Regions from separate parts of the Alteromonas sp. KS69 genome, predicted to be linked through region 2. Evidence: predicted binding sites of a transcription regulator. Region 2 holds the regulator's gene; the other holds the start of a gene.
The links. Region 2 encodes FNR, which switches genes on or off when oxygen is low (the NO sensors DNR and NnrR bind a similar motif). Its sites were predicted from a motif close to TTGATCTAGATCAA; they were not measured.

Region 1: C7Y69_RS04310 (DUF3149 domain-containing protein) is a predicted target of FNR. The motif match lies at 5,691-5,704, and genes of this name have one in related genera.

The regions. Positions count from the first base shown of each region.
Region 1 covers NZ_PYHU01000005.1:216,910-232,083, forward strand. The annotation lists gene C7Y69_RS04280 (SpoVR family protein) at 1-582, shown strand, start outside; gene C7Y69_RS04285 (hypothetical protein) at 681-1,145, opposite strand; gene C7Y69_RS04290 (MFS transporter) at 1,338-2,513, opposite strand; gene aroC (chorismate synthase) at 2,628-3,746, opposite strand; gene prmB (50S ribosomal protein L3 N(5)-glutamine methyltransferase) at 3,756-4,691, opposite strand; gene smrB (endonuclease SmrB) at 4,780-5,373, shown strand; gene C7Y69_RS04310 (DUF3149 domain-containing protein) at 5,458-5,583, opposite strand; gene C7Y69_RS04315 (sensor histidine kinase) at 5,859-7,247, opposite strand; gene C7Y69_RS04320 (sigma-54-dependent transcriptional regulator) at 7,244-8,587, opposite strand; gene C7Y69_RS04325 (ABC transporter permease) at 8,610-9,818, opposite strand; gene C7Y69_RS04330 (ABC transporter permease) at 9,829-11,142, opposite strand; gene C7Y69_RS04335 (ABC transporter ATP-binding protein) at 11,144-11,878, opposite strand; gene C7Y69_RS04340 (efflux RND transporter periplasmic adaptor subunit) at 11,897-13,153, opposite strand; gene C7Y69_RS04345 (transposase) at 13,516-14,463, opposite strand; gene C7Y69_RS04350 (hypothetical protein) at 14,718-15,174, opposite strand, start outside.
Region 2 covers NZ_PYHU01000033.1:9,519-24,692, reverse strand. The annotation lists gene C7Y69_RS15710 (cation:proton antiporter family protein) at 1-1,152, shown strand, start outside; gene bfr (bacterioferritin) at 1,289-1,765, shown strand; gene bfr (bacterioferritin) at 1,765-2,232, shown strand; gene C7Y69_RS15695 (hypothetical protein) at 2,239-2,625, opposite strand; gene ccoN (cytochrome-c oxidase, cbb3-type subunit I) at 2,948-4,381, shown strand; gene ccoO (cytochrome-c oxidase, cbb3-type subunit II) at 4,397-5,002, shown strand; gene C7Y69_RS15680 (cbb3-type cytochrome oxidase subunit 3) at 5,004-5,165, shown strand; gene ccoP (cytochrome-c oxidase, cbb3-type subunit III) at 5,182-6,135, shown strand; gene C7Y69_RS15670 (FixH family protein) at 6,273-6,752, shown strand; gene C7Y69_RS15665 (heavy metal translocating P-type ATPase) at 6,752-9,154, shown strand; gene ccoS (cbb3-type cytochrome oxidase assembly protein CcoS) at 9,156-9,371, shown strand; gene C7Y69_RS15655 (sulfite exporter TauE/SafE family protein) at 9,358-10,017, shown strand; gene fnr (fumarate/nitrate reduction transcriptional regulator Fnr) at 10,068-10,808, shown strand; gene uspE (universal stress protein UspE) at 10,906-11,829, shown strand; gene ttcA (tRNA 2-thiocytidine(32) synthetase TtcA) at 12,034-12,975, shown strand; gene C7Y69_RS15635 (patatin-like phospholipase family protein) at 12,976-13,983, shown strand; gene C7Y69_RS15630 (DUF2987 domain-containing protein) at 13,975-14,610, opposite strand; gene C7Y69_RS15625 (glucosaminidase domain-containing protein) at 14,607-15,174, opposite strand, start outside.

The DNA.
Region 1 (15,174 bases), on a different contig from region 2:
CATTCCAGCGTAGTCATGCAGCCCGATTACAACAGCCCATACTATTCTGGTATCAACCCTTATGCATTAGGGTTCTCGATGTTCATGGATATCAAACGGGTGTGTCAGTCTCCCACCAAAGAAGATTATGAATACTTGCCAACTATCGCTGGTAAAGATTGGCTTGAAACCGTGCATTTCGCCATGCACAACTTTAAAGATGAAAGCTTTATTAGTCAGTTTTTATCACCCAAGCTAATGCGAGATTTCAAATTATTTGCCTTAGAGGACGACGCGAGTAATTCCTATGTAAGCGTCAGTGCTATTCACGACGAGAACGGCTATCGGACTATTAGAGAAAAGCTCTCCGCCCAATATAATTTGAGTAATTTGGAGCCTAATATTCAGGTATATAACGTTGATGTAAGAGGCGATCGGTCTTTAACCCTTCGCTACGTTCCTCAACATGGTATTCCCTTAGGAAACTCCAAAGGTGAGGTTATGCGTCATCTTCATAGATTGTGGAAGTTTGATGTAAGACTTGAGCAAGAAAACAGTGCCGGGCTTCCTACCCTACTGGCCGAGTGTCGAACCAGTAAATGATTGTACCTTTCACCTTCTGATATGCGGGGCAATCACTCATATGCACATTCTTAGTTGCACACAGGAGCCTGACTTACTGCTGCAAAGGCAGGGGTATGTCAGGCATTCAGTGTTTTAATTGTTTGATTTGGCTTAGGGTCATCAAGAAAACCATTTTCAGAGGCGTAGAGAAACGCGTCATCGATACTCAGCACGTGAAAGCTGACGTAATCTTTGGCTCGTTCGGGTAGCATTTTAGCCAGTTGGTATCGTTTGACGGGGTTAGTTTGGTATACATAAAACGTTGCTTTAACACCCTTTTCGTAACACCATATTCCGTATTCGGTAAACTTGTCCATGGCATCAAATGTGGTCAAATCCCACTTATCCAATAACACGATATGCAGCCAACGCTTATTAAATTTTGACGATACTTCCTGCTTAACATCAGCAATATAGCTATTTGATATTTCAGTAGACCATTGACCGACTAATTCACTAATAAGTGTAGAGCCCACAATCTCAATGCTATAAGCGGCATGGGGAAACTTTTTATAACACACCATATCAGAGCGTGTATTCATGCTAACACTCCTCTTTAATACAAGAAGAATGCTGACAATAAAGCCTATATCTATGGCGCAGAGTATCGCTCCATGATGCCATCGATTCTTCCTACCTTTTTCGTGTTGCGTCTCTCACAGTATAGTCAGTTATTGTAAGTAGGCTAATTTTTGGCAGCGCTTTTGAACAATAGTCTTTGATAAGAATAACTTCTACATAAGGTGCTTACGCTTACAGAAAAACAAGGAAGCCGCCCCTATCGCCGAGAACACCGCTGCGGTGGCAAAGGTTTCGTACGCGTTGGCTCCTTGGTCCCATTGCTGCCCTGCCATATAGTTACCGAACGCACCACCGAACCCAAATGCCACACTAATATAAATGGCTTGACCTCGGCTGTGAAATGCAGGTGGTAAAAATTGATGAATGAAGTGCACAGACACCGCATGGGTTAACCCGAAACTGAGTGCATGAATAACTTGGCTGAGTAATATCACCGCCATGCTATCGGCAGCAGATGCTAATGCGTACCAACGCAGTGCGGTTAATAACAAGCTGGCGAATAACAGATTCCACACGCCAAAACGTGCAGTTAAACGGCTAGCAATAAGAAAAATACCCACTTCAACCAGTACGCCCAGGGCGATAAATAAACCAGTTTGCTGACCGCTGTAGCCAAGGTCGCGCATATACAACGCGAAAAAGCCGTAATAGGCTCCGAAGCTAATTTGTAAGCATATAGAAGCAAAGATGAAAACTACAAACGGGCGCTGTTTGGCGTACTGCCAAATACTGCCTACGGCCGTGTGTTTCTCGGCACTGGCTTTAGGCGCTTGAATGAATAACGTGGTCACGAACAACAGCAATAACACGCCCACACTCGCTATTACTGGCGTTTCAGTAGAAAAGCTATCTAAGGCTTTACCTACACCTACCGTTAAGCATATAAAGCCAATGCTTCCCCACAACCTTATAAGCCCGTAGCTGGCTTTAGTGCCTTCTACTGACTTCATGGTGATAACCTCTAATTGAGGTAGTACCGCGGTCCAAAACATCATCATTAAGCCGAAAGAAAGGGTAAGCCCCCAAAATCCTTCGAACAAGAATACGGAACAGAAAGTTGCCACGGTAAGAAAACTACCCAGCCTTAACACACTCACCGCGTTGCCTTTTTTATCAGCAATGCCCGCCCATATTCCTGGCCCTAAAATACGTGCAAGGGTTATCACTGCAAAAAGCTCCCCTATTTCAGCAGAGCTAAAACCACGACCATCGAGAAATATTCCCAAGTAAGGGACCAAAACACCTAACTGACCAAAGTACAGCCAATAGGTTAACGCGAGAACAATGAGTGATTTATGGTTAGCAAAAGGCAATTTAGCGAATGGCACTGCACAACTCCGTATGCGATAGCGCCACAGGTAACGTTACCTGTGGCGTATGAAGGGGATAAGCTGGATGGTATATTATACTGACGCGCTGTTTTCTTATCGCTTAGTTAGCGCTTATTCAGCTTTACCTGCCTGACCTGCCTGACCTGCAATAGCTACGGTAGTCGATACCACAGAAGCGTTTTGCGCACGGTGACGCAAGTAGTGATCCATCAATACAATCGCCATCATCGCTTCAGCAATAGGCACCGCACGAATACCGACACAAGGGTCGTGACGACCTTTGGTGATGATTTCGATTTCTTCACCCTGCTTGTTGATGGTTTTACCTGGCACTGAAATACTAGATGTTGGTTTAAGTGCCATATGTACTTCAAGATCTTGTCCTGTTGAAATACCGCCTAATACGCCACCCGCATGGTTTGATTGGAAACCTTCAGGTGAAAGCGTATCTCGGTGCTCACTGCCTTTTTGGTTAATAACCTCAAAACCGTCGCCAATCTCTACGCCTTTAACCGCATTAATGCCCATCATAGCGTGCGCAATATCGGCATCTAATCTATCGAATACTGGCTCGCCCAAACCCACTGGTACGTTTTTTACCACGACTGAAACTTTAGCACCGATGCTATCGCCAGATTTCTTTAGCTCGCGCATGTATTCATCTAGCGCTTCGAGTTTGCTTTCATCAGGGCAGAAAAAAGGATTGGTATTCGTCACCGCATGGTCAACGTTTTCAACGCTAATAGGCCCTAATTGAGAAAGGTAGCCATGTACTTCAACGCCATGCACTTCTTTTAAATACTTTTTGGCAATACCACCCGCAGCAACACGTACCGCAGTTTCACGGGCAGACGAGCGACCACCACCACGATAATCACGTGAACCATACTTTTGATCGTAGGTATAATCGGCATGGCCTGGGCGAAAACGGTCGGCAATATTTGAGTAGTCTTGGCTTCGTTGATCTTTGTTTTTAATCAACAAACCAATACTGGTACCCGTCGTTTTTCCTTCAAACACGCCAGACAAAATTTGCACTTCATCATCTTCACGACGGGCGGTGGTATAACGGGATGTACCAGGCTTACGTCTGTCTAAATCGCCCTGTAAATCAGCTTCACTTAACGTGAGGCCAGGAGGGCAACCATCAACAACACCGCCAATGGCGATACCGTGGCTTTCTCCAAATGTGGTAACGGTGAAGAGTTTTCCAAAGCTGTTGCCTGACATAATCGAGAATTAATCCTTGCTGTTAAAATAGTTTTTTAATGTTGAGCTGTTCACGGCAAATATCCCCTGCCCGCCATTTTCAAAGCTAAGCCAAATGACTTCAAGGCCTGGGAAACGAGTGTCCATGTGCACTTCGCTGTTACCCACTTCAATGAACAACCAGCCGTTATCGGTTAGGTATTGTGGTGCTTCACGCAGCATAATATCCACAAGTTCTAACCCGTCGTCTCCGGCTGCTAATGCAAGCTCGGGCTCGTGATGATATTCATCAGGTAAGTCGGCCATGTCTTCAGCATCAACATAAGGTGGGTTTGATACGATTAAATCGTACTTCTGCCCGGTTAAATTAGTAAATAAATCAGAATGAATAGGGTAAACACGGTGACTTAATTGATGCTCTTGAATATTAATATCGGCCACTTCAAGGGCATCTTCGCTTATATCTACCGCATCAACCTGTGAGTCGGGGTACGCATGCGCAAGCGCAATAGCAATACAACCACCCCCTGTGCACATATCTAAAATATGCGACGGTGCTTCTTTAACGAAGGGCTCAAAATTATTTTGAATCAGTTCTGCAAACGGAGAGCGAGGGATAAGCACGCGCTCATCAACGTAAAATGGCATGCCGCAAAACCAAGCTTCGTTGGTAATGTAAGGCAGAGGCATACGGGTTTGAACTCGTTTTAAAACAAGCTCAGCAATTTTTTCGCGCTCACTTTTTGTGAGTCTTGATGACAACATGCTGTCGCCAACATGCTCAGATAACGAATGCGGCAAGTGTAGCGCTTGCATGGTAAGGCTTAATGCTTCATCCCAAGCGTTATCGGTACCATGACCAAAATAGAGGGCGGCGTCGTTAAATCGACTGGTAGCCCACCGAATCATATCAAGTATGCTGTGTAAATCTTCGATGGCTTCTTCTAAGTAAAACTTGTCGGTCATAAGAGCTTGGGTACATCAGGAATATGAAAGCTGGTATCATACCCAAAGATAACGCCTGCGCCCACGTTAATTTGCATATCGGTTCATAATGAAAGCATTTAAAAAAGAACTAAAAGCCATGAAAAAAGGCATTGAGAAGCTAAAAGTGATTGAAGATACCTTCTCATTTGCTGATGCTGTGCAAGGTGTAAAGCCCATGGAGCAGGACAAGATTGTTCCGAATAAGAAAGTCGCCCTTGAAAAGAAAAAGCAATTAGCAGGGGTTAAAGACCTAAAAGGCAGTAAGCAAGTAGCGGCGAGTTTTAGTTTTTCCGATATGTACCAAGCCGTACTTCCGCAAGAAGGCCCCATGCGGTATTGCCGAGAAGGCGTGCCAACACATGTACTAAAACAGCTTAGACGAGGAGACTATTCCCCTGAGTTTCTGCTGGATTTGCACGGTATGACCCGAGAAATGGCAAAAACAGAAATAGCCTCATTAATTTATACCGCCCGAAAAGAGTCGGTAGATTGTGTTTCTATTATGCACGGGTTTGGACAGGGCGTTTTAAAAAATGCACTCCCCCACTACTTAATACAGCATCCACACGTGAATGCTTTCCATCAAGCACCACTTGAATACGGCGGACAAGCGGCATTGCTTGTGTTGCTAGATGTGCCCACGCCAGAATATAAGCGATAGTGAACGTAGTTATCGTTACTGAGTTTTTGACCTATCATTTACCTAATTCATGTCAAACGCCGCGACTTACAGGCAAAACAATTTTTACTTATCAAGTTCTGCGCTGTTGTGCATAAATAGGTAGGTATAAAACACGCCCATTCCAATAATAATACTAATACCTAAAAGCGAGCCCCATACAACGGGATCTGAAATCATACTTAGTAACATAGTGTTTCTCCTCACAGGGTTAATAAGGTAATGATAGCGATTTCTTGGCGAAGGTTTGTGATCTGGATCAAGTCTGAAATACGGTAAATAGGAGGGATGTAGAGAAGTTGATCGAGATCAATGTATAAAAAAATTAAAAATAACCCATAATGCCATTGCAAATCATTCTCATTTGCAATACATTGTACATGCCTGTTCGACGTAGGTTAAAAACGGTCTTGGCTTAGCGTCGTAAGGGGAGCAGACGCCCGTCTGTTCCCCTATTTTTTTGCCTGCTACTTTGTCGTTTTATCAATAATAAAACGCACACATAATCCCTTATCTTTTCGGTTTTGAATTACTAAGTGGCCATTATGCGCATCCGTTATTTCTCGGCATAGCGCTAACCCTAATCCACTCCCATTAGCTTTAGTGGAATAAAAAGGAACCAGCGCATTCGTCATCACGCTATCCGTCATGCCTTTTCCGCTATCGAGTACTTCAATAATAACTTGAGAAGCCGTTTGTTTAATGACGAGCTCCACATCCTGTGGGTCGCCTCCCGACTCATGGGCATTTTTAAGTAAGTTAATTAATAGCTGCTCTAATTGGACTGCATCGGCTTTCACCTCAACAGCCTCTTGCATGGTTAACTTAAAGTCACATTGATTGCTGAGTTGCGCCGTTATTTTATCCCAATCAATTGTTGCTAAAACTGGTGGAGGCAATTTTGCAAATCTTCCATACCCTTGAACAAATTGGTTTAAATGGGCGATACGTTCTTCAATAGTATGGAACACACGCACCAGACGGGCATCACCATTTTGTTGGCCTACAATTTGGCCGCTATGTAATAGGCTAGAAATAGGCCCCAAGGAATTATTGAGCTCGTGACTAATTACTCTTATTACCTTTTTCCACACCGATACTTCTTGTCGGTTAAGCTCTCGCGTCATTTGCTTAAGAATATACAGTCGGTGAGTTTGGTTATTTAATAAAAACGTTCCTGTAGACATATGCCATGTTTGAATGCCGCTAGCCCCCTGAGGCAAAGTGAATAGCCCTTCTCGATTTTCTAGCAAAACATCTTTTAGCGTGTCTGGTTTATTGTTAAGTAAAGTGCCGAGGGTGTAACCTTCCAAGCTTCTGGTACCCGAACTGCTAGCACCCAACCTACTGGCGCCCAACTTATTTGCACCAGCGCCATTTTCCTCAGAGCCAGTATCCTCCATCCTAGTCGTTGGATGGAAGAACTCGCAGGCTTGGCGGTTACTTAGCACCACATGCTTCTGATCGTTCACTAATAATAAAACGTCAGGTGAACTATGCAGCACTTTATCTAGCATTAGCTCTCGTTGATACAACCACTGCTTTTCTCGGCGAAGGGTTTCTGCGGTATCGTTATAAAGCTGGAATAAGGTTTTAAACTCGTCGCTTGTTTTACAAGCCAGTGTTGACGAAAACTCACCGTCTTTAAAATTGAGCAAACCTATTTTAAGCGCCTCTAATTGTTTGTTTATTGGCGCTGTACAGACTTTGACTGCAAGTGCACATAAGCATAAAGACACAAGGACAAGCAAAGCTTTTTGAACAACCGACAGGTCGCTTACATACAACATAGGCGCCATACCTATTGCTGTGGCACAAAGCGCAGCGACCCGAAGCTTATTTTTAATTAACCTCACGATTTATAATCAATTCCATATTTATCTAGCCGGCGGTAAAGCGCTTGTCTTGATAACCCTAAGTACCTTGCCACTTTAGATATAGTGCCGTTAAATTCTGTAAGCGCCGCCTCAATCTCTGATTTGCTGGGCTCTTTTCCGCCTTTTCGCTCTGTATTCACCTCACCACTAATAGAGGGTAAACCGAAGTCATCAGCATCCAGCGTACCATCTGGATGTAATATACTGACTCGTCGACATACATTTTCAAGCTCACGCACATTTCCTGGCCACGCATAGGCTTGTAGCGCCTGCTGCCCAGTGAGGCTAATATCTCGACCTGGTAAAAAATGCTTTGCTAAGGCCAACACATCATCTCCTCGCTCATTAAGGGGCGGCACATTAATTTCGATGACATTGAGGCGATAAAACAAATCCTCGCGAAATGCGCCGTTTGCGATGTCGCGAGTTAAATCAGAATTGGTGGCCGATATTATCCTTACGTCTGTTTTTTGTGTTTTCACCGACCCTAGCTTTTCAAATTCACCCGTTTGCAATACGCGCAATAATTTGACCTGGCCTGACAGCGGCAAATTGCCGATTTCATCTAAAAACAAGGTTCCTTGGTGGGCGGCTTCAAAACGGACAATTCGCGTTTTGTTAGCGCTGGTAAACGCGCCGGTTTCTGCGCCAAAGAGCTCTGCTTCAATAAGCTCTTGAGGAAGGGCGCCCGCGTTTACCTTCACAAATGCTGACTGATTAAGGGGTGATTGAGATTGAATGAGTTCTGCAATCTTTTCCTTTCCGCTTCCATTAGGCCCAGTGATGAGTACCGGTACATCAGATTTAGCCACCTGCACCGACATATCTACTACCCGCTGCATGGCTGCGCTTTCGTACACCAACCCAATACTTACGGCTGCTTGGCGGGTATTGTCAAAATTTGCCGCTTGTTGCTTCAACACTCTATTTTGGCTGGCGGCTTGCCCTAGCGCCACGAGGTTTTTAATGGTGGTAATAAGCTTACTATCATCCCACGGCTTTGGAATGTAGTCAGCTGCGCCTGCTTTTACCAACTCTACCGCTTGTTCTAGCTCTGTCCACGCCGTGATGAGAATAATGGGTAATAGCGGATTTAACTGACGCAGCGCGAAGAAGAGCTCGCGCCCTTCCTCGCCTGAGGTTGTGTCTGCACTGAAGTTCATATCTTGCAACACTAGCCCGATAGCTTGGTAATTGACTATCTGCAGCGCCGCTTTTGGCGTTGTGGCTGTCACCACTTCGTAACCATGAATTTCTAGCAATAGTGATAACGCCTCTAATACAGCGGCGTTGTCATCAACAATTAAGACTTTGGTCATGTCTACACTTCTTAAATACGACTTATATACTGCGAGTAGCAATACTGGGTGAAATATTAGCGGCTCGCATGGCGGGAACAATAACGGCCAGTAGGCTCATTACAAAAATGAACACGGCAGTACCCAAAATGAATTCCGGTTCTAATGATGAAATAGAGTAGGATTTCATCATTACATCACCTAAAACCACTGCCACTAATCCCCCTATCACTAAACCCGCTATACAGACCATGGTATTTTCAACTAAAAAATACCTTACGATAGCAGACTTTCTTGCCCCTAACGCTCGCCGGGTACCAATTTGTTTTGTGCGTTTGCTAATGTTGAATTGCGTAAGCCCGAATATGCCAAGTGCAGTCACCAGTAGAAGAATAACAACAAGTACAATCAACATACGCATCATGAGCACATCGGTGGCGTCATAGTTTTCTTTGGTTTTATCTAGCCCATCCACATTAATAATGACCCGCTTATCGTAAACGTCCAACATATTCTGTTCAATGTTCGCCATGATGTTAGCTCGTTCAGTTTTATCTGTACGAACTAGGATATGTTGATAATTTTGGACATCCATAAACGGCACAATAGCCGTGGTTTTATCTCGCATACCATTAGGCCAAGGGCTTTTCATTGTTCCCACTATTCCGATAATTTCAAGGGGTCTATTTTTAAGATAAACCGTTTCTCCCAGCGCCCCACCATCGGAAAATAATGCTTCGGCAAAGGCTTGAGAGACAATAATTGTGTTGGGGCCGTTACCGGTGAAGTCATTACCAACAATAACCTCTTCTGGCCTAAAGTTTCGCCCTTTTAAAAGTTTTATACCGAAGGTATTTAAACCATGTTCGTCCATATAATAATAAGGCACGCTGATGGATTTAGATTTCTCTGGAGATGGCTTCAACCTCACTGATGATGTAGAACCACCGCCTGACAAAGGCACTGCTTGAACTAAACTTGCGTCAATTACGCCAGGGAGGCTTCGAATCATTGTTTCATCGAGTTCTGCTTGTTGGCTGAGGGAGCGGTCTGTCCCGAATGTCATAACCGACAAGCTAAAAATTTCCTTTTCTGGGAACCCTGTATCTTCGCGAAGATACGAAACATGATCATTAATCATAAATGCAGCATTGCTAACAATCGCCATGGTAAGCGCTATTTGAAGTAACAGAAGCACGGCGCCAATTTTGGAACGGCGTATTGCATTGAAGATAGGTTTAATGTCTAACATAGCCTGCTCCTTATTGGCTTTTTAAGTAGATAGCGGGTTGTGTTCTGCACACCAACCAAGCTGGGTACAATCCAGCCAAGAAACTGGCCACAAGGGCGATAATTGGCGCAGCGAGTAACATTGAGACATCCATAGTTGCTAGGGCATCATAATAGCTGTTGGTCACCCGAATTCCCCATAACCCAATTTGCGCAATCACAATTCCTAACAAGCCACCGGCTAGCCCAATCACCGACACTTCGACAATATGCTGGGCAAATATATGACGTTTACTGGCACCGAGTGCCCTCCGGACACCCACCTCTGGCGCCCGCTTTAAAAACTTCGCCAGCAGCAACCCTAAAATGTTGGACACACACACTAATAGAAACATAAAACTCAACCCCACCAGAATACGATTGTCTTCAGATACCACTGAGTTGTACTCCAGCCATTCCGTCACGTTTCGAAGCTTGTATTCCAACGTTTCTCGGTTGAAGCGGCCTTTTTCTCTTTGATCTTCCATGTAAGTCATAAGAAAATTGGCGAATTGTTGCTTCTCTGCTTCCGTATTCAACTGTACCCAAAATTGAATCCACACATGTTCTGAATGCATTAAATCTTGATAGTTCTTAATTCCCTCATGCTTCCACCCGTTTAAGTTTCCCCAGGTGGTAATTTCTTCCAGCGCGCCAATAGCGAAAGGAATATAGAGCTGTTCAGAGGAGTTAAACGCACCGTTGTTCACGTCATAATACTTCACATGGTGGTCCCAATTGGCTGAGACACCCACAATTCGGTAACTGTTATTATCAAGGTAAATATGTTGGCCAACCGAGTCTTTACCTGCAAATAAACGGTTATTAATTTTTTCTGATATCACCACTACATATTCATGGGTGTCTTGTGAGTGTAAAGACCAAGGTGCGCCATAAATAAAAGGTCGGTCGAAGATAGAAAAGAACTCTCTATTCACCATTCGCGCGGGCTCCATGGTAGGTTTAACGTCGGGCGAATTTAGGTGTACAGAGAAGCCACTTCTAAAACTAGGTGACTTGGGGACTGAAATGTCTGCGTTGTACAGATTAACGGCATCTTGATAAGTAAGTTGATACGGCAGGTTGTCAGATGAATGCCACTCACGACCATCGTCCATAATATTTAGCTGAGGATAATAAATCGCGCTGCTTTTGTGGGGAATGGGGTCCATCGACATCATGTGATAAACTGACAGACTGGTCATAGTAAGCCCTATACCAATGGCAATGGCAAACACCATTAAAAAGCTAATGACGGGCGTGCGTTTTATGCTTCGCCAACTTAAATCAATATAGTGGAGAAACATATTACACTCCTGACGCAACAACGGTTTTATTGTCGAGGGTGGCTGCTAAAGACGGCTTACCCTGATATAAGGTAAAGTCGGCTAACTGCCCATCTACGACTTGAATATTCCGAGGCGCTCGGCGCGCTAATTCGGCATCATGGGTTACCATTACAATCGTGGCGCCATTTTTGTTTATCTCTTCAAGTAGCTCCATAACTTGGCGGGCCATCAGGCTGTCCAGATTTCCCGTAGGTTCATCGGCAAGTAAGAAACGAGGCTTGCCCGCAAGAGCTCGTGCGATTGCAACACGTTGCTGTTGCCCGCCAGACAACTGTTGCGGTAAATGTTTAGCTCGGCTGGCCAAACCAACTTGCTCTAAACATTGTTCAATTCTTACTTTACGCTCTTTTGCGGCAATGCCCCGATAACGCAGGGGCACTTCGACATTTTCATATAAATTCAAATCAGGTATTAGATTGAAACCCTGAAATATATAACCAATTTTTTGGTTTCTTAAGTCGGCAGTTTGATTATCTGACAATCCACCGATATCCACGCCATCTAAGGTATATTGGCCTGATGTGAACGGTTCCAGCAAACCAGCAATGTTTAAAAATGTTGTTTTCCCAGAGCCAGAAGGCCCTGTTACCGCAATAAACTCGCCTTCATTTACGGTTAGCGAAAAATCTCTTAGCGCATGAGTTTGTACACTGTTCGTCTGATATATTTTGCTTACGTTGTTCATGGTTAACATTGCTATTTATCCTTTTTATTAGCGCAGAAGTACTGTAGACGCTTGATTAAACTGTTCGTAATTTGAAACTATTATTTGATCACCCTCTTCCAGGCCGCTGAGAATTTCGACTTCTCGGATGCTAGTTGCGCCAATCTGAATGTCTATTCGCTCGGCCAGATCACCGGTAACTAAATAGGCCGTTGCGCCTCCTGCTTGAAGAAAACTCCCACGTTCTACCTTGAGTACATCACTTTTGTTCTCTAACAATATTCGTGCTGACACCTGCTGATTTTGACGAATTGATTGCACGCTGTTTTCAGGGAAGCGTACCCTTGCAATAACTTGCCTATCGACAACTTCTGGGGATATTGAAGCCAGTGTGCCAATCACTTTTTGGACACCCACTTTTAATTCAACACTCATCCCTAACCCCAACTCATTTGCGTAGCTTTCAGCAACATTTAGCTCAGCTTCATAAGCCGTTAAATCTACCAATTTCATTAATGGCTCATTTTTGGCCACAAGCGCATTCGGCTGAATCAGTACATTCCCCACGACACCAGACACGCTGGCTTTAATAGTTAAATCGGCAAGTTGGCGGGTAAGGTCATCAACAACTAGAGCTTGCCTGGCGACCTTCTCTTTCGTGGTCTTAAGCTCAAAGGCTAACGTGTCTGTTGCTAGTTCAATTTCACTAATGGCGTGCTTATAAGTCACTTGTGCTTTGGCTAAATTATCTAGCGCCTCTTCTAAATCTATCTGGCTTATGAGGTGATCTTTAATTGACAATTTTGCTCTTTTTTCTTCTCGCTGGGCGGCAACCAATTCTACGTTAGCAATATCAGCTTGTTTGTTTAATAACAGTGCCTGTCTACGTACATCAAGCTCTTGCCTAGCAAGATCACTTTTCAAGCTTGCTAGCGCGGATTGCTCTTGCTTCATAGTATTCTGCAGTTCGGGAGAATCGACTATTGCTACAATATCCCCTTTTTCTACCGAGTCTCCGGGCTTTACTTTTAAAAGTACATAGCCCTGCTCAGGGCTATACAATTGCGGGGCATTTGAAGCGATTATTCTGCCAGTGGTGACGATATCCCTAATCAGTTCGCCTTTTGTTACTACACTGAATTTTAGCGAATCACGACTGCTAGATAGACCGGCGGTTGAGCTAGAAAAAAGAAAAAAATATCCGAAGACACCCACTATTAAGAGTATAGCTAAGACACCCACCCATTTTTTTCGCGACGGCTGCGTTACAACAACGGTATCCTGACTACTAGTATCCTGAATCATAAGACATCCTCATGACTTACTGACTCAAAATTAGCGAGCAACACTACAATAATAAAAATAACAATAGGTAGGCTGATAAAGTGAAAAAGCAACATATTCATCTAGTTTCTGTTAGGAGTGTAAACTAGTACTACGAATAACGCGCCAAAAGTTAACTGAATGATTAATAATGACTTTATTAGATAAACGGTTATTAAAGTGTCCGAACGGACACTTTTTTCTGTCCGGTTATACTGTGCGGACGGGTTGGTTAAATGTGGCGTTTAATATCAGAAGAATTACTGAGGTTACTAAAAAACAGGCATTAACTCCCTCAGTACTTATTGATTTGAATTACATAAGTTGGGATAGCGAATTCAAGTTCAGCAGGCTAATTGAGGGCTCAATCCAGTTTTTCGTTTTACCAGTGCCAAGCTTATCTTACTGGAGAAGTTACTCTCAATAGAGCTTACAACGGCTGACCAATCTGTTTGTGTTAAACCAGTACGGGATAAAATAGGCTCGCAATTTCGCGGGATCGCTCCTTTGATGTTACTTCTTAGCTGTCTACCGGTTTGATCGACTAACTGCAAATAATCATCTAACCGAAAAGGTAAGCCTTTTACCTTACTATCTTGTGAATCACCAATAAATGGAAGTAACTCTTGGGGTTGTTTATTCTTTTTCGCCTTTGCTATACGACGCTTCACACTGGTATACATGGACTTTTCAGGCGTATTCGCATTACTAGCTCTAATGGGGTTTAAGTCAACATAGGCCATACAGGCCAATAACGCTGATTCATCTAGTAAAGCCTGAGACTTAAACCTCCCTTCCCAAAAGCGCCCTGTGCATTCATCCTCCTTGTTTGCTTTTCTCGCAATAAACTCATTAAGAAGCCGCATGAACCAACTGATATCGTATAAACGCTTTCTATACATCTCCACACAAGATAGTACCGTTTTCACTTGCGCTTCAGAGAGGCCAGGCCTCTGTTCTTTATTCATAAATTGACGAGTGAGCAAAGTTCCATTGTGAAGAGTATGCCACCGACTCAGAACTTCCTCAGGGCTCATTGCAAGCGCATGCCCCTTATCAACACGCAATACAGTATGGGTATGGTTGCTCATTACTGCATAAGCGCAAACATCGATTGCAAAAACACTTGCGAGCTTAAGCAGCCGATTCTCAACCCATTGCCTTCTGTGCTCGTAGCTTCTTCCGCTAAACTTGTCTTTACCGCATAGAAATGCTCTTCGCACACAACGAGAAACGCAATGATAGTAAGGAGTGTCTTCTAAACATATTAGTGACTTACGAGGACGCGGCATGCTTAAATTTTGGTGTGGATATTTGATGCTTATAGTGGATTAATACGCAAGAAAGAAAAACCGAACCTTGGGATAGTTTTTCTACCTGCTTCGGGTTAATTGATTAAGTTTCGCCTTATGTGGGTTTCTTCTCACCCCTTTCTCGCCTAGTAAACCAAAAAACTTGGACACCCATTAATGCCCAAAATTTGGAAATCTGTGAGTGTCCAAATTTATTAAGTGGGTGTCTATGTTGAAAATGGGTGTCCGCATGTCTAGCTAAACAACTTCATGAACCAGCCTTTGCTTAGCTCTTCTTCGCAGGTTTTAAGCTGGGTTGCGTAGCGTAATGATCGTGCTTTTACTTTAGATGCAACCTTCTTCAGCCAAGGTTTGCGGTCGTAACTTCTACGTTTATAGCCACCCCAGCCTTCATGGTAATTCAAGTATTGGGCGTAAGCATCCCACTTCGAAATACCATTCACCTTTTGAGACTTATAGATAAACCAGCCCATGAAGTCGATAGCATCTTCGAAATCGTCGCGGTCAGCGCCGCTGTTGTCGGTTTCCCGCATATAGTCAGCCCATGTGGGTGTCTTAGCTTGCGAATAGCCATAAGCGGAGCTTACTCTGCCCCAAGGGACTAAGCCGAAAAATACGTAATCACGGGGAGGCAAGGCATCGTGGCGAAAGGAGCTTTCTTGATACATCATCGCCATAGGCACATGAATT
Region 2 (15,174 bases):
GGCCGACTTGCCATTGGTATTTTGGTTATGCAGGATGTGTTTGCTGTTATATTTTTAGTGGCTGCCACAGGCAAACTCCCTTCGGTGTGGGCACTTGGGTTGTTGGCACTTATTCCCGCGATGCCGCTTATTAACCGTGTTATCAATAAGTCAGGTCACGGAGAGTTACTCCCTCTTACTGGGTTCATTCTTGCCTTAGGCGGCTATCACCTATTCGAGCTGGTGAATATCAAAGGCGATCTAGGTGCTCTGATATTTGGCATTATGTTAGCGCAACATGAAAAGGCCAGTGAGCTTGCTAAATCGTTGCTTAGTTTCAAAGACTTATTCTTGATAGGCTTCTTCCTTACCATCGGGCTGACCGCGCTTCCTGATTTCAATATGATTATTATCGCGTTGGTATTCTGTTTGTTTATCCCTATAAAGGCCACCCTATTCTTTGGCTTATTTACGTCACTTCGATTACGAGGCCGAACGTCTTACTTAAGCAGCCTAGTGCTGTCTAATTTTAGTGAGTTTGGACTTATTGTAGGCGCGCTTGCGGTATCTCTGGGTTTATTGGCTGAAAGCTGGTTAGTAGTGATTGCACTTTCATTGTCAGTCTCTTTCGTTATTACTAGTGTGCTGTATCGCACCTCGCATTCTCAATATCATAAATATAAAGACACGATTAAACGTTTCGAAAAAAACCGCCGGCTTAAAGAAGACATTTACCCTGCTTTGCACAAAGCTGAGTTTTTAGTATTGGGAATGGGACGGGTTGGGCAAGGTGCGTTTAATGCGCTGTCTAAACTTGCCGAGGTGAGTGTATGGGGTATGGACGCCGATAGAGTGAAAGTAAAGCAGATGGCCAGCGAAGGCTTAAACGTTATTTGCGGTGATGGTGAAGATGTAGACTTGTGGGACAACCTAGAACTTAAAAATGTTCACTTAATTTTATTAGCGCTGCCTTCTATACAAGATGCAATCAATATCACCCGTCAGCTTAGAAACGCGGGTTATACCGGTAAAGTAGCAGCGATCGCACGGTATGAAGATGAAGTTAATCATTTGCTAGAACAAGGCGTTGATAAAGTATTTAACTTTTTCACCGAGGCGGGTTTAGGTTTTGCCGAAGAAAGTTTAGCCTATGCAAATACGCAACAAAAATAGTCGACTATTCTTAATGCAAACAAAGGATGAAGTGATAACCATTTCTATTTGTATGCCATTGTTTTTACAGTAATTTTTTGACATTTACGTATTTTCACTCTACACTAGCGTCATATTGATAATTAAGGTTTTTATTATGCAAGGTGACAAACAAGTCGTCGCGAAGCTGAATGATGTACTCACCAGTGAGTTAACGTCTATAAATCAGTACTTTCTGCATGCACGTATGTTCAAGAATTGGGGCTTACAAGAGCTCAATGAAAAGAACTACAAAAAGTCGATTAAAGACATGAAGCAAGCAGATGAGTTGATTGAGCGCATTCTATTTTTAGAAGGGTTACCTAATCTTCAAGCGTTGGGCAAACTTTACATTGGTGAAGATACTGAGGAAATGCTGAGCTGCGATGCCAGGTTCCAAAAAGAGCAGCTACCACTGTTACGTGAAACTATCGCGCTGTGCGAAGAGAAGCAGGATTACGTTACGCGCGACATCCTAGAATCAATTTTAGAGTACGAAGAAGATCATTTAGATTGGATTGAAACTCAAGAATATCAAATTGGCGCTATGGGTATTGAAAACTACCTTCAGGCTCAAGTAATGGGAGATGACTAATGAAAGGTAATCAAACCATCATTAAAGGTCTAAACGAGCTACTTTCTTACGAATTGGCCGCTATGGATCAATACTTCATTCATTCTCAAATGTATTTAGATTGGGGGCTCACTAAACTTTATGAGCGTATCGATCACGAATTTGACGATGAGCGTGGCCACGCCACTAAACTTATCGAGCGTATGCTGTTTTTAGAAGGCGTACCAGACATGGTCACGCGAACTGGCTTTAAAGTAGGTTCAGATGTACCTGAAATGCTTGAGAGCGACCTTCGTGTTGAATATGAAGTAGATGCAAAACTTAAAGAAGTCATCGCGCTATGTGAATCTGAAAAAGACTACGTAACACGTGACATCTTAGTTGTACTGCTTGACGATACCGAGCGCGATCACGCCCATTGGTTAGAGCAACAACTTGGCTTAGTGAAACGCCTTGGCTTGTCTAACTACTTGCAGTCTCAAATGTAATTAATACTACATTGTCGTTTCGAAGTTCAGGTAGCTTGGTGCTGCCTGACCTTCTATATTTAACCGCAATTGCCATTTCATTTTTTCTTCGTTACAGCTTCCCAACATAAACCAACCTGACCATTCGCCATTGTGTTTATTTTCAAGCAGCACGGGCACTTTACCCATGTACATGTTCACGCCCTCTATCCAAGCACTTTCTATCTTTGTGCCTACAGGTAAATCGAGTACTAAGGTAATAGAGGTTTCAGGTTCTACTTTCTCTGAAAATTCCGCGTAAGCATGCCTGCCATGTATTAAAAATTCACAGTGCTCGTTGACAAATGTACAGCTCTCTCCTATTTCCTTTATGGAGCCCGAAGAAGGCGTAGCGGACATTTGGTATTGATGCACTGCAAATACACATACTGCAACGAGAAAAATGCAAAGCGGGGTAAGCCACCTTTGTGAATAAAATGATCTCTTTTTGTTACTGTTATTTAGCATTTCTTAAATTTTGTATATTTCTTCATTGATGGAGATCAAGCTCAGGTAGTTTATGGTATCTTTTTGTAATTAAAAACCTTATCATCCGCGTACCAACTGGCTTGGAGACTATAATTATTACTCTTTCCGAGCTCGGTGTGAAGCGTTATTCCGTTGCTTTCGCATGTCTAGACCGTACTTGAACGGCTGTTGGAGACCATAGTTCATTTGAAGTGGAAGATTCATTAAAATGAGTGAAATAAGCCAAGCACAACCTGACTACAATTATAAAGTAGTTAGGCAATTTACCATTATGACCATAGTCTGGGGTATCATTGGTATGGGCCTAGGGGTATTTATTGCCGCGCAATTATTTGCACCTATGCTTAACTTTGACACACCATGGCTAACGTTTTCGCGTCTGCGTCCTTTGCACACCAATGCCGTTATTTTTGCCTTCGGCGGCTGTGCGTTGTTCGCAACGTCATACTACATCGTTCAGCGTACCTCTCAGGTTAGACTGTTCAGTGACAAACTTGCTGCATTTACGTTTTGGGGCTGGCAAGCCGTTATCGTATTGGCAGTAGTTTCTCTACCTTTAGGTTTAACCAGCTCGAAAGAATACGCTGAACTAGAATGGCCAATCGATATATTGATTACGCTAGTCTGGCTCGCTTATATCATTAACTTCTTCGGAACCCTAGTTATCCGAAAAGTGTCGCATATTTATGTTGCGAACTGGTTCTTAGGGGCGTTCATGCTTACCGTTGCTGTATTGCACATTGGTAATAGCATGGCCATTCCGGTGTCTTTCACTAAGTCTTATTCATTGTATGCAGGCGCAGTAGACGCCATGATGCAGTGGTGGTACGGCCATAACGCAGTAGGTTTCTTCCTAACTGCTGGCTTCTTGGGCATGATGTATTACTTCGTTCCTAAGCAAGCAGGTCGCCCAGTTTACTCGTACAGATTATCTATTGTTCACTTTTGGGCATTGATTTCATTGTACATTTGGGCTGGTCCTCACCACTTACATTATACTGCCCTACCCGATTGGACACAGTCGCTAGGTATGGTGATGTCTATCATTCTATTCGTTCCTTCTTGGGGCGGAATGATAAACGGTATAATGACGCTATCTGGTGCATGGCATAAATTGCGTACTGACCCTGTATTACGTTTCTTAATTGTTTCATTGTCTTTCTACGGTATGTCTACCTTCGAAGGCCCAATGATGGCAATTAAAACAGTTAACGCACTGTCTCACTACACAGACTGGACTATCGGCCACGTACACTCAGGTGCACTAGGTTGGGTAGCCATGGTATCAATTGGTTCTATTTACCACTTAATACCTATCCTGTTTGGTCAGCCAGCGATGTACAGCACACGTCTTGTTAATGTTCACTTCTGGTTAGCAACAATTGGTGTGGTGCTATATATCGTAGCAATGTGGATGTCAGGTGTTCTTCAAGGGCTAATGTGGCGTGCAGTAAATGCTGACGGTACATTAACGTATAGCTTTGTCGAATCGCTTGAAGCGTCTAAACCTTTCTATGTGGTTCGTTTCATTGGTGGTTGTTTCGTGGTTACTGGCATGCTTATTATGGCCTACAACACATGGAAAACCGTTCGTGCCCCTAAAGGTAGTATCGCTGCTGATGTTACAACTCAGCCAGCGTAATAAGGAGACGACATAATGAAAAATCCACATGAGTTAATTGAAAAAAATGTCGGCCTGTTAACCGTGCTAATCCTTGTTGCGATTAGCTTCGGTGCCATGGTTCAAATTACGCCGCTGATGTTTCAGCAGCAAACAATGGAACCGGTAACAGGCTTACGTCCTTATACAGCATTAGAATTAGAAGGCCGTGACATCTATATCCGTGAAGGATGTGTTGGTTGTCACAGTCAGATGATTCGTCCGTTCCGTGCCGAAACAGAACGTTACGGTCACTACAGTGTTGCTGGTGAGTCAGTATGGGAACACCCTTTCCTTTGGGGTTCTAAGCGTACTGGTCCTGACCTAGCACGTGTTGGTGGGCGTTACAGTGATGAATGGCATCGTGTTCACCTGCTTAATCCGCGTAACGTGGTACCTGAGTCGAATATGCCTGGTTTCCCATGGCTTGCAGAAAACAAACTTGACGGTAAGTTAACCGCCAAGAAGATGGAAGTTTTCCAAGGCTTTGGCGTACCGTATACCGACGAAGATGTCGCGGGAGCACAAGCGGCAGTACAGGGTAAATCTGAAATGGAAGCCCTTATTGCATACCTACAATCTCTTGGCACACATTTGAAATAATATGGATCAAGGAATAGTAGGTAGCATTTTTACTGTCATCGTCTTTGTTAGTTTCATTGGCATAGTTTGGTGGGCTTTTAGTAGCCGCAACAAGCAAAAGTTTGATGAAGCGGCGAATTTGCCTTTCGCAGACGAAGACAAAGAAAAATCAAAAGAAGATTAGCAGGAGTCTCGAACTTATGAGTATGTTTTGGACAATATGGATTTCAGTGATAACCCTAGGGTTAATCATTGGTTGCTATTTCCTTCTGCGCTGGTGTTTGTCTAACCAAACAGGCGTGCCAGAAGGAGAATCAATGGGGCATGAATTTGACGGCATCGAGGAGTTGAATAACCAACTTCCTCGTTGGTGGACAATCATGTTCTACATGACAATCATTTGGGGTTTTATCTATCTTGCCCTTTATCCTGGATTGGGTTCATACGAAGGCTTATTTGGCTGGAAGAGCTCAAACCAAGGCATATTGACGCTTGAAGAATCGGCGCAAGCGCGTATCGATGCAAAAGAGCAAGGCAAGTTTGTAGAGTACGATCGTGAGTTGGATTATGCAGCTGAAAAGTTCGACCCAATTTTCGAAGCGTATGCGCAAATTCCTGTTGAGGAGCTAGCGAACGACCCTGAAGCGAATAAAGTAGGACAGCGTTTGTTTATGCAAAACTGTTCTCAGTGTCACGGTTCTGATGCTCGCGGGCAAAACGGTGGTTTCCCTAACCTTACTGATAACGATTGGTTATATGGTGGTTCGGGTGCAAAAATTGTTGAAACCCTAACGTTAGGCCGTAAAGCCGCTATGCCAGCATGGATAGATGTTATGGGTGAGCAAGGCATCGAAGAAGTGGTTGAATATGCATTAAGCCTAAGCGGCCGTGATGTTGACCAGCAACTTGCTGATGCAGGTAAAGTTCGCTTTGCTGCATGTGCTGCCTGTCATGGTATGGACGGTAAAGGTAACCAAGCACTTGGTGCGCCTAACCTGACTGACAACATTTGGTTATATGGCGGAAGCCATCGTGCGGTTACTGAAACACTAACCTACGGCCGAAATGGTGTTATGCCTTCATTCAAGAAAACCTTGGGTGATGACAAAATCCACGTTGTTGCATCGTACGTTTATAGTCTTTCTAACGACTAAATTCGTATAACCAACAATAATGCTAAAAAGCCTCGTTATCACGGGGCTTTTTTTATGAGAAAATACACATCTTCAACTGGATGCCTTATTTTTCCTATCGCGCCGGTTTTCCTGTAGTAAACGAGTTGATGTAATTAATGAATACACCCTGGTATAAACAATTTTGGCCCTGGTTCCTTATTGCTGTTCCCCTAATTACATTAGTAATGGGTGGCGTGTTATTGAAATTGGCTATTTCAACCGAAGACAGCTTAGTAGTAGACGATTATTACAAAGAAGGTAAAGCCATTAATGCCCGGCTAGATAAAGAAGCCATCGCGAAACGCAAAAACATAACAACAGAGTTAACCATTACTGATGGCAGTATTGCAGTAAAATTCCATTCAGGTATTCCTCAAGAAGGAAACGCCCTTAAATTGAATTTTTATCATGTGACCATCGAAGAGCGTGATGCAAGTGTATTATTAAGTCGTGATGCTAATGGTATTTACCGTGGTTTTGTCGAAAAGGACTTAACCGGTAAATGGCAAGTCTCGCTTTCTCCTGTAGACGACAGTTGGAAAGTACAAAATACGTTGCAACTTCCCTACTCTGGCGCCATCAAGTTTAATCCGTAATGAGCGAAAACCTTTGTTACCATTGCGCGTTACCTAACGATGCAACACACAAATATGAAGCAGTAATATTAGGGGAAACCAGGCAGCTCTGCTGCCCTGGTTGCCAAGCTGTTGCTCAAGCCATCGTTGATAATGGCTTAGAAGATTATTATCAGTTTCGTACTGAGCCAGCCCAAAAGTCAGACGATGGTATCTTAGAAAGCCTTTCTGCGCTTAACGTTTATGACGACCCAGCCCTTCAAGAAGAGTTTGTTTTTGACGAAGGACAGCACAAGCAAATACAGCTAACCCTTGAAGGCATAACGTGTGCAGCGTGCGGTTGGCTGATTGAAAAGCAGCTTTCAAAAGTATCAGGTATTGCGCAAGTCGCCGTAAACGTTCAAGAGCGTCGCGCACTAATAACCTGGGAACCCGATGTTATTAAACTTAGCCAGATACTCACCACACTAAAACGCATAGGGTATGTTGGCTCACCGTTTCACCCAGATGAACATGAAGCGAGTTATAAACGCGAGCAAAAATCGTTTATTAAAAAGTTAGGCTTGGCAGGCATCATGACCATGCAGGTGATGATGCTAATGGCTGGGCTTTACTTCGATTGGTTTGGTGCCATTGAACAAGAAACCCGTCAATACTTTTATTGGGTTGCACTCACCCTTACCACCCCCGTAGTACTTTATTCAGGAAGCGCGTTCTATTTAGGTGCTTTGAAGGCAATAAGCGCAAAAACCGTGAATATGGATGTGCCTGTCACCCTCGCGGTATTTGGCACCTACTTTGCGGGTTTACGTTCCACTTTGCTTGAGCAAGGTGAAGTGTATTTTGAATCCATATGCATGTTTATCTTTCTACTGCTGTTGAGCCGATTCCTTGAACATAGAAGCAGGCACCGTGCGGCGCAAATTTCAGCCAATATGATGCAATATATTCCGGTTTCAGCGGCTAAAATTGAAGGTGATGGCAGTATCGTTCAGATCCTTGCAAAGCAATTAGCGCCCAATGATGTAGTACTAGTGAAGCCCGGTGAGACCATCCCTGTCGATGGTATTGTGCTAGACGGTACCGCTGCGGTTGATGAGTCTATGTTAACGGGAGAATTTAACCCCGTCAGTAAATCGGCCAGCCATGTAGTTTACGGCGGTACAGTAAACCAAGATGGCACACTAACGGTTAAAGTGACCCAAAGCTTAAAGCATGCCTTGGTCAATCAAATCGTGCGTTTACAAGCTAGCGCCATGGCAAGCAAGCCAAAAGCTGCGCAGATTGCCGATAACTTTTCCCGTTACTTTGTGTTCTCGGTATTGCTGATATCGGCTTTAACGTACAGTTATTGGTCGTTTGTGGGCAGTGAAGATGCTTTTTGGATCACCATCTCTGTATTAGTGGCAACCTGCCCTTGTGCGCTAGGCTTAGCCACACCTTCAGCGTTAACCTGCGCTATGGCGAAGCTGAATCGTCAGGGCATTTTGTTAAAGCGCGCTGACGCCTTAGAGCAACTTAACGATATTGATACCATTGCCCTTGATAAAACCGGCACACTGACCGAAGGTAAGTTCTCATTGCAACAGCGCTGGTTTGCTAAAGGGGTAGATCCAGTGCAGGTAATGGCGCTAACTACATTGTTAGAGTCTCGTTCTGAGCACCCTATTGCCCGTGCCTTCGACAACGATAATGTTAAGTCAAAACATAGAACCCTGCCTAATACCATGAACGGATTTACCGTTACACCAGGTGGCGGCATTAGTGGTGAGATAGACAACGTCGTTTTTACTATGGGTTCAGCCGTATTTTGTAATTTATCAACCACCTCAAAGGTAGATATACCGGCAAATGTGTTTTTGTGTGCCGACGGTGTATTAATGGCCGCGTTCTGCGTAAATGATAGCTTGCGGCAAGATGCCTTAGCGACACTCACCGCACTGAATGAACATCAATTAGTGGTGCTAAGTGGCGACACACAGAAAAACGTTGATGCACTTACTGCTAGTTTACCAATCAACTTAGCAAAGGGTGGCTTATCACCGGAGCAAAAATATTCACAGGTGCATACTTTGCAAAAGCAAGGTCGCAAAGTCATGATGATGGGCGACGGTATAAACGATGCCCCTGTTCTTGCTAGCGCAGATGTGGCGGTTGCGGTAGGAAACGCCACAGATGTGGCCAAAACAGCCGCCGATGTTATTTTGCTAGGAGACAGCTTGCTATCGGTGCCAACCTTATTTTCTGTGGCGAAACAGGCAAAACGTAAAATTCAGCAAAATATTGCATGGTCAGTAGGTTACAATATTATCATTCTACCCTTTGCAGTGTCGGGGTTACTCTCTCCCTGGATGGCCGTGGTTGGCATGTCACTGAGTAGTATTATTGTGGTCACCAATTCAACGAGGTTATTAAGTAAATAATATGAGTATCATTTACGTCTTAATTCCCATCGCTATTATTATTGTTGCGCTGGCACTGGTTATCTTTTTCTGGGCGGTAAAAACCAATCAGTTTGAAGATCTTGATAGACAGGGCTACAGCATTTTGTTTGATGATGATTTATCAGGTGATGAAAAGAAGCTAGCCGAGCAGCGAAAGCAGTTACAACAACGCAAAGAAACAGATGACAGAGATTAATATATTCTCTGCTTTTTTCATTGGAATTGCTGGCGGCGTGCATTGTGTGGGTATGTGCGGTGGTATTGTTGCCGCACTACGCACAGTAACGCCAAGTAATGAACCGGCATTACCCTACACCCTTGCCTATAATTTTGGCCGTATCCTCAGCTACACATTAGCCGGCGCTATTACAGGCGCTGTCGGCCAAATGGCCACCGAGTTTGTGCCTATTGCTAAACCCGTTTTATCTTTGATTAGTGGCGTTATGCTGCTGCTATTAGCGTGTTATTTGGGAAAGTGGTGGCAAGGCTTGAATTATATTGAAGCTATGGGACGCGGCTTATTTAAAGCTATTCAGCCAATATCTAAACGATTTCTTCCATTCAAAAGCCCGGTTTATGCACTACCCTATGGTTTTATATGGGGCTGGCTACCCTGCGGGTTGGTCTATTCCACGTTAACGTGGTCATTAGCATCGGGGTCGGCCGTTGACGGCGCTGCCATCATGTTATTTTTTGGGTTAGGTACTCTGCCCACTTTGTTAGCTGCAAGCGCAGGTAGCCAGTACCTAATAGCTGGTTTTAGGCACCCCGTGGTAAGACAATGCTTTTCCGTAATAGTGGCTATTTACGCTCTCTTTTTAATTTATGCAGCAATTTCATAAACAAAAGAGTAAGATTAATATTAAGTCGACCCTATTTATAGTTTGAACCTATGAGCAAAGGAAGCCAATTCTCAATTCATTGTCAAAATTGCAGTTTCAGCCACTTGTGTTTGCCCGTTGCGCTAAACAAGACTGAGATTGAATCTTTAGATGATATTATTGAGCGAAAGAAACCCCTTCACAAGAGTGATTTGCTGGTAAAGTCGGGAGATAAATTCAACTCTCTTTACGCAGTACGCACGGGCTCTTTTAAGTCTTTCGTCACCAATTCAGATGGTGAAGAGCAGATTACAGGTTTTCACTTCCCTGGCGATATTATCGGCTTCGATGCCTTACGGGAAAATAAGCACCAAAGTTATGCTCAGGCATTAGAAACCGCCATGGTGTGCGAATTACCGTATGAAACGCTTGATGAAATGTCGGTTCAATTTCCTAAGTTAAGACATCAAATAATGAGTTTTATGAGTGCGGAAATTAAACAAGATCATGATCTCATGATGTTGCTTAATAAACGCTCAGCGGAAGAACGTCTATTGTATTTCCTCTCTCAGCTTTCTCAACGTTTCGAAGAACGTGGATTTTCAAATAAAGAATTTCACCTAACCATGACTCGAAATGAAATTGGGAACTATCTTGGTCTAACTATTGAGACCATTAGCCGCCTGTTAAGCCGTTTTCAAAAAGAAAATATTATCCAAGTGGACGGTAAACTCATCACTATTTTAGATTTTGATGAGATGTCACAACGTTTAACGTCTGTGGTTGCACCTAATATCGCCTGTAATAGCTAATCTTCAAAGCTTTTGATCTAAAACAAGTTACGTAATAGCAAATAGGTATTACACTTAAATTGTAGCAACCAAAATTCTGACTATGTTTGGAGGGGTTATGATTAAGTATGAGCGTATTTTAGCGGTTATTGAAGCCGATAGAGAAACCCAACCTGCGCTTAGCCGTGCATATGAACTTGCCAAAAAGACAGGTGCCTCTGTCACCGCCATGCTGGTGGTTTACGACTTATCTTACGATATGACAACCATGCTTAGCCCTGATGATCGTGAAGCCATGCGTGATGCGGTCACTAAAGAACATGCTGGATGGTTGAAAAAAACTTTAGACGACTTAGGTTTTTCTAAAACAGATATAGTTGTGGAATGGAACAACCGTGCCTTTGAAGCTGTGGTGCATTATGTCATCGACAACAGTATAGATTTAGTGGTAAAAGCAACTAAGCGCCATGACGATTTAGCTTCTGTTATTTTTACTCCTACAGACTGGCATCTACTTAGAAAATGTCCCTCCCCCGTATTATTGGTTAAAGATCATGAATGGCCTGAAAATGGTGAAATTATTGCCGCGGTAAATGTAGGCAGTGAAGACGACGAGCATGCCTTACTTAACGACAAAATCACGGTGATTGCTAACGATTATGCCGCGCTGCTCAGCGGTAACGTAAATTTGGTAAACAGCTACCCAGCTACGCCGCTAAATATTGCTATTGAAGTTCCTGAGTTTGACCCAGACACATACAACAACGCGGTAAAGCATCATCACGAACTTGAGATGAACACACACAGCGAGAAGTATGCTATCGATAGTAAGCGCTGTTATGTGAAGGAAGGCCTTCCTGAAAAAGTCATTCCAAAGATAGCCAAAGATATAGACGCTGAACTTGTTATCATAGGTACGGTTGGCAGAATAGGTATTTCTGCGGCTCTCATAGGTAACACCGCAGAACATGTTATTGATGAACTTGTGTGTGATGTACTGGCAATAAAACCAGACGGCTTTATTTCGCCCCTTTCACGGTAATTCAGACAGGTTCATAAACAGCCTGTCGGCACTGTTTGCTAGCAAACGTTATATAGCCTTAAGCGCTATCGGACTATAGCCTTAAGCGCTATTGGCATTTGTTAGCAGTCAGTGCTAACACGATACAAAAAATCTTCACCTCGCACATTCAATTTTACTTGATTACTGTATAATGGTTTTTTTCGCAGTAACAAAGCTATTGATATGAACAGTGCAGGCACAAACCGTGCGGACGCTCCGTTAACCGCGTCTCAAAACAAACAAAAATACAGCTTTAATAAGCTACAAAAGCGACTTCGTCGAAATGTAGGCAAAGCGATTGCTGATTTCGGCATGATTGAAAACAACGATAAAGTCATGGTGTGCTTATCTGGCGGCAAAGACAGTTACGCTATGCTTGATATTCTTATGTTTTTAAAGCGCATTGCGCCAATTCATTTTGACATTATTGCGGTTAACCTTGATCAAAAGCAGCCAGGATTTCCAGAGCACGTACTTCCTGAATACCTTGAAAGTGTAGGTGTAGAGTACAAAATTGTAGAAGAAGACACCTACTCTATTGTTATGGACAAAGTGCCTGAAGGTAAAACCACGTGCTCACTTTGTTCTCGATTACGTCGCGGTATTTTATACAGCACGGCCAAAAAGCTAGGCGCCACTAAAATTGCCCTTGGCCATCATCGTGACGACATGCTAGAAACGTTCTTTTTAAACATGTTCCATGGCGGTAAGCTTAAATCAATGCCACCAAAGCTGGTTAGCGATAATGGTGAGCACATTGTCATAAGGCCCCTTGCTTATTGTACTGAAAAAGACATTCAGCGTTATTCTGATGCCGTAGAATTTCCTATTATTCCTTGCAACTTGTGCGGGTCTCAAGAAAATTTGCAGCGTCAGAACGTAAAGGCCATGCTACAAGATTGGGATCGCCGTTTCCCTGGGCGTATTGAGTCAATGTTTAGTGCGCTTCAAAATGTAGCGCCGTCACATTTGGTCGACAAGAATTTGCACGACTTTAAAGGCATCTCTACACAGAACGGGCCGGTTGAAGATGGTGATATTGGTTTCGATCCGCCCAGCTTCGAGTCACCCAGTGAGCCTACTGACGACACGGTTCACGTTATCAATTTGATGGAATCAAACTAAATGAAAATTGGTCTAGCATTAGGTGCGGGTGCCGCAAGAGGTTGGACCCACATTGGTATTATTCAAGCATTAGAAAAGCTGGGTATTAAAATTGACGTGGTGGCAGGTTGCTCTATTGGTGCCTATGTTGGTGCCGCTTACGCTAGTGGTAAGTTAGAAGGCCTAAAAGAGTGGTCTTGTTCTTTGTCAGATTGGCAGGTACTTGCTTTGATGGGCGTTGGTTTACGTAGGGGCGGTATTGCTAGCGGGCAAAAAGTGTTTGATAAACTTGCCAGCGAATTTTGTGCCCCAACCTACGAAGCAATGGAAAAACCGTTCGCCTCTGTGGCTACCGATTTGCACACAGGTCGTGAGGTAGTGTTTAGTTCCGGCGAGATTGGCAATACCATTCAAGCTTCGTGTGCTATTCCTGCCCTATTTGCCCCAGTCGCCCATGGCGATCGTTGGTTAGTAGATGGCGCGGTGGTTAATCCAGTGCCTGTTAACCTGTGTCGCCAACTTGGTGCAGACTTTGTTATTGCCGTAAACCTTAATGCTGATTTCAGGCCGCTTAGGCTTGAAAAATTACGACTCGATCACGAAGAAAACCAAAGAAAAACCGAAGACTTTTTCACTAAAAGCCAAAACGTGCTTAAGCAGTGGTTCTCACCTGATAGTAAAGAAAAAGCAGAAACGGAAAGTGAAACCGATAGTAAACATAGCGAGCAAAACGAAGGCGTTGCTAGCGACGCTATTGAGGCCATAGAAGAAACAATTTCGCCGCCACCAAATAAAGTCCCTAAAGGTAACCCTCCAGGGATTTTAAGTGTAATGAGTAGTTCGTTAGAAATACTTCAAGCAAGGGTGACACGTTCTCGTTTAGCGGGCGATCCGCCGGATATTCTGATAGAGCCCCAACTAACCGACGTGGGTATTATGGAATTTCACCGCGCACAAGAGCTATGTGAAAAGGGTGAAGAAACCATCACCCGTATTGCTGAGCAAATTAAGTATCAGCTATTAGCTTGATGCCATAGCGGTAACACGAAGTGGGGCTTTCGGTAGTGTGAGCCCTTTATTTTCGTTAATTTCACTTTGTTCTAAGTGAAGTATGCCGTTATTAATATGCAGGCCTTCTGGGGTAATATAATCCAGATTTTTATCATCAAATTGCAACATCAACCCTTTCACCGTTGGCATTAAGAACGATAAAAAGCTGCCCATTTCATTGAAGAACGCTTCATATTGGCCATAGATAAAATTCAGCTCTTCTTTTGTATAACTGGCGGTTAAGTATTCACTTTTTGTTTCTAGCTGCACAGACATATCACATACATTAGCCGCTTCAGTTAAATCGATACTAATATAGGCATTTGCCAATTTTAGCGCTTTCTCCGTCGGTACAGTGAATCTATACTCATCACTAACCTCTAATGGCATAGTTTGTTTGTCAGTGACTATCTCAGCGTTATTAATTTCACATAACCGCCCTTCACCAACACGCAGAAAACCAAAAGCGAATTGCAAAGCTTGAGTGTCTTCATTATCCAGTTTTTTTACGTGACTATAAAAACGGCTGTATTCCACATTCACCATTTCAGCGGCAACACTTGAGGTGAGTAATGCGCCTATAAGCGCGCATGCTATACGTTTCATTCGGTTAAGAACTCCTGGTTAAACCGGATCATGGTTTGTAATTCGTCTACATAGGCCGCGCCGCGCTCAGAGTAATTCATTAATCCCTCTGCCAAGGCTACGCCAGTAATGGGGATTTGATTTGCTCTTAACCGCTCTCTGATTTCTCGCAAATCGGTATAGGCATCGTGTCTATTCAGGTTACGCATATAAGTATAAGTCGCCCGAGATAGGCTTGGGAACTTCGCGACTTCGTGCGTTGCGCCGGCATTTCGTTTACCGGGAACAAAACCACATCCTTTCACAAAGCACCAAATACCAAAGAAGTTATAACCTTTTCTAGCAAAACGACTGGTGCCCCATGCCGACTCGTTTGCCGCTTGCACGAGCACGAGTTCAGCAGGCAAAATATCAATTTTGTGAAGTAACGCAAGCAGACGAGATGTGAGCGGTTGTTCCGCCTTTACGCGGTACTCAGTTTGCAACCACTCAAGACGGCTAATGTCATCGTCGGTTAGCGGCTCTTCGTTCAAAGCCTTACGATACAACGTTTGTATGTAGTGTCTAAGGGTAAGTAAATACGCA